DNA from 2 places in the Herbaspirillum sp. VT-16-41 genome. Region 1 is predicted to be linked to the other one. Evidence: predicted binding sites of a transcription regulator. Region 1 holds the regulator's gene; the other holds the start of a gene.
The links. Region 1 encodes sigma-54, which starts transcription at its own class of promoters, with help from an activator protein. Its sites were predicted from a motif close to TGGCANGNAANCTGCTTT; they were not measured.
Positions count from the first base shown of each region.

Region 2: BTM36_RS16515 ([protein-PII] uridylyltransferase) is a predicted target of sigma-54. The motif match lies at 1,349-1,366, and genes of this name have one in related genera.

Region 1 is NZ_MUXB01000099.1:84,570-86,771, reverse strand. It holds gene raiA (ribosome-associated translation inhibitor RaiA) at 47-409, opposite strand; gene BTM36_RS08820 (RNA polymerase factor sigma-54) at 568-2,058, opposite strand; gene lptB (LPS export ABC transporter ATP-binding protein) at 2,126-2,202, opposite strand, start outside.
Region 2 is NZ_MUXB01000114.1:274,278-276,479, forward strand. It holds gene BTM36_RS16515 ([protein-PII] uridylyltransferase) at 1-1,266, opposite strand, end outside; gene map (type I methionyl aminopeptidase) at 1,421-2,202, opposite strand, start outside.

The sequences.
Region 1 (2,202 bases):
GCTGTCGTTGCGCACCCGCCGGCAGGAATGGTCCTGGATCCTTGTCTTATGCCGCGCCAGCCACTGCATCAGCGGGGGTATCGTCGGGCAGACGCTTGGCCATGGAGTGATGCTCCTGCAAGCGGTCCTTGTGCTTGATGACCTGGCGGTCGAGCTTGTCGATCAGGGCATCGATGGCGGCATAGAGGTCGTGCGCAATGCTTTCCGCATGTAGATCCTTCCCCTTGATGTGGACGTTGATTTCCGCTTTTTGGCGCTTTTCCTTTTCTGTGAGTTTATCTACGCTCAGGATCACGCTGACGTCGATCACGTTGTCGAAATGGCGCTTGATACGGGCCAGCTTGCTTTGCACGTATTCCCGGATGGCGGGGGTCAGTTCGAGGTGGTGTCCACTGATGGTCAGATTCATACAAGACTCCTATCGTGAGGTCACTGGAGGTTCGTGCGATGCATCGTCTACAGCTGCTGTACCACGGGCACGGTCTTCGTGTCGGATGGCATGGGCACCAGGTAGGGATGCTTGCCTGAACACAGCAACGGTACTGCTACAGAAAAACTGAGGAAAGCTCAGAGGGACTTGCGGAGATTGACTGGCGGAATCTTCAACACTTCGCGGTATTTGGCGACTGTGCGTCGCGCGACCACCATGCCTTGTTCTGCCAGCATATCCGCAATCTTGCTATCGGATAATGGGGTCTGCGGGTTTTCGGCTCCTATCAACTGTTTGATCAGCGCCCGTATCGCGGTGGAGGAGGCTTCGCCTCCGGTTTCAGTCGCGACGTGGCTACCGAAGAAGTACTTCAACTCGAACATGCCGTGCGGCGTGAGCATGTATTTTTGAGTTGTCACACGAGAGATTGTGCTCTCGTGTAGACCCAGTGTATCAGCAATTTCACGCAGCACAAGGGGCCGCATGGCCACTGCGCCATGTGAAAAGAAGTTTCTTTGACGTTCGACAATAGCCTGCGCGACTCGCAAAATTGTATCGAAACGTTGCCGCATGTTCTTGATGAGCCACTTGGCTTCCTGCAACTGCGACGACAGCGATCCTTCGCCCTTGGCCTGCTTGAGCGCACTCGCATACATTGCATTGACGCGCAGCTTGGGCATGACCTCATGGTTGAGCATGACCTGCCAGCCGTTCTTTGTCTGTTTGACAATCACGTCTGGCACCACGTAGTCCGAAGCATCGCGCGCGAATTCGGCACCCGGATGCGGACGGCACTGACGGATCACCGCCTGTGCTTCGCGCAGGTCCTCGTCATCGCAATCGAGAGCCTTCTTGATCTTGTTGAAATCGCGCTGTGCGAACAGCGGCAGGTAATCCTCGACAATCCTCAAGGCCAGCTTGCGGGTGACGAAGGGCACCTTGGGCAGGCGGCGGATCTGCAGTGCCAGACATTCACCGGCACTGCGCGCACCCACTCCGGCCGGGTCCAGGCTCTGCAGCAGCTTCAGCGAGATCGACAGTTCTTCCAGATCAACGCCCAGCTCTTCCGGCAGGCGCGCCAGGATGTCTTCCAGCGGTTCCTCCAGGTAACCGCTTTCGTCCAGCGCATCGGTGAGCAGTTCCAGCAGCGCACGGTCGCGGTGCGTGCGGGCGGTGACCCGGATCTGTTCCAGCAGGTGTTCGCGCAGGGTCAGCTCATGCGCTTCCAGTTGCGGGCGGGCATCGTCGTCGTCGGGCGATTTGCCACTGCGCGCCACGTCGTCGAAGCTCCAGTCGGATTCGCCACTGACACCGCTCTCGGGGCTGTTGTCTTGATAGTCGAAACTGGCTTCGCCATCAGTAGCGGAGGGGGCTGCTTCGTTGCCGCTGTCGCCAGCGGGCTCGGCCACTCCGGTGGAGGGCGCGGAAGAGACCGCGCCATCGGCCAACAGGCGCACCGAATTGTCGAGAGCGTCGTCCAGGCGTTCGAGCAGGGGATTGTCGGACAGGATCTGTTCCAGTTCCTGGTGCAGTTCCAGCGTCGACAGTTGCAACAGCCTGATCGACTGCTGCAGTTGCGGCGTCAATGCGAGGTGCTGCGAGGTACGTAACTGGAGCGACTGTTTCATCTGTCTTTCTGGGAGCGGCGTGGCCCGCTGGTTGCAATACCGTTGTGTGGCCGATGGACGGCGGGTGCTACATGCGGAAGTGTTCGCCTAGGTATACGCGGCGCACCGATTCGTTGGCGATGATCTCTTCCGGGTTACCGCTGG
Region 2 (2,202 bases), on a different contig from region 1:
GACGATCTGGCGGAAATTGGGCAGGTAGCGACCCAGCACGCTGGTTGCGTTCATTCCGCGCAGGGCATGGGTGATGCCGCGCTTGCTCTGGATGATCTGCATGAACAGCCGATGGTTGTGCGGATCGTTGCGGAAGGCATTGTCGATCTTGAAGCGCGCATGCCACAGCGCGCGCATGGTGCGGGCCGACATGTCCTTGAGCTCGGGATGCTCGGAAAGCACCAGGAACACCTCCAGCATGGCCGAGGGAGTGTCTTCGAAGACCTTGTCGTGGGCGATGTCGAGGAAGCCGTTGACCTCATTGAAGCGCTCGTTGATCTGGCGTGGCACCGCCTGCTGCGGGAACAGGTGGGCTTCGATGTTCTGCAGCAGGATGGTGTTCAACTGGGTCACCGCCTTGGCGGCCCAGTAGTAGCGCTGCATCAGGTATTCGCTGGCGCGGCGGGTATCGGTGGTCTTGAAGCCGAAGGTTTCGGCCAGTTGCGTCTGGATGTCGAACACCAGCCGGTCTTCGCGGCGGTCGGTGAGGATGTGCAGACGGATGCGGATGTCCTTGAAGGCGCGTTCCTTCTGGCGCAATTGCCGTGCCTCGGTAGAGGTCAGCATGCCGTGCTCGGCCAGTTCGCCCCAGGAATTGCCCAGGCCGGCCGCCTTGGCCACCCACAGGATGACCTGCAGGTCGCGCAGCCCGCCGGGGCTTTCCTTGCAGTTGGGTTCCAGGCTGTAGGGGGTATCTTCATATTTCACGTGGCGCTGGCGCATTTCCAGGGTCTTGGCCTGGAAGAAGGCCAGCGGGTCGAGCGCGGCGTGGTAGCGCTCCTGCAGACGCTTGAAGAGGGCCCGGTTGCCGGTGACCAGACGGGCTTCCAGCAGGCTGGTCTGGACCGTGATGTCGGCCGCCGATTCGTCCAGGCATTCGTCGATGGTTCGGATGCTGTGGCCGATTTCCAGGCCGATGTCCCAGAACAGTTGCACCAGCGATTCCAGCTTTTCCTTCTTGGCGGCGTCCGGTGCCTGGTCCAGCAGGATCAGTACATCCACGTCCGAATGCGGGAACAGTTCGCCACGGCCATAGCCACCCACGGCCACCAGCGCGGCATTGCCGGACATGCCCAGTTCTTCCCAGGCCTGGGTCAGCGCTTCATCGACATTGCGGCGCAATTGCGCCAGCAGTTGCTCGGTCTTGTGATTGGACTGGAACACATCGATGGCTTGCTGGCGCGCGGCCTTGAGCTGTTTCTTGAGCGTGATGGCGAGAGTGGGCATCGGTGGATTCGATCAAAGGAGGCAGGGCGCCGGGGTAGCGCCAACAACGGACGGGGCCGTATCCCCATGCGGCCCCGAGCCCTTAGCAGGTTTCATGCCGGAAACTGCGGGCGGGGCAGCTGGCGTCACCGTTGCTTGCCCCGCCATCATTCGCTCAGGCCGCGGCAGCGACCTGGTTCTGGATGAAGGCCGGCGGCGCCGGCATGCCCGGCGACACGGTCAACACCTCGAAACCGGTCTCGGTGACCAGGACGGTGTGTTCCCACTGCGCCGACAGGCTGCGGTCCTTGGTCTTGATGGTCCAGCCGTCACCCATCTCGCGGATTTCGCGGCGGCCGGCGTTGATCATGGGTTCGACGGTGAAGATCATGCCGGCTTCCAGCTTTTCCAGGGTGCCGGGGCGGCCATAGTGCAGCACCTGCGGCTCTTCGTGGAAGACCTTGCCGATGCCGTGGCCGCAGAACTCGCGCACCACGCTATAGCCGGCCTTTTCGGCGTGCTGCTGGATGACGTGGCCGATGTCGCCCAGATGGGCGCCCGGCTTGATCTTGGAAATGCCCAGCCACATGCATTCGTAGGTGATCTCGGTGAGGCGGCGCGCCAGGATGGAGGGCTCGCCCAGGAAGAACATGCGGCTGGTGTCGCCGTGGTAGCCGTCCTTGATGATGGTGACGTCGATGTTGAGCACGTCGCCGTTCTTCATCACCTTGTCGCCGGGGATGCCGTGGCAGATCACGTCATTGAGCGAGGTGCAGATGGCCTTGGGGTAGGGGGTGTAGCCGGGAGGGCAGTAATTGAGCGGGGCCGGGATGCTGCCTTGTACATTGGTCATGTATTCGTGGCAGAGGCGGTCGATCTCGCCGGTGGTCACGCCGGGCTTCACGAAGGGGGTGATGTAGTCCAGCACCTCGGCGGCCAGGCGGCCGGCCACGCGCA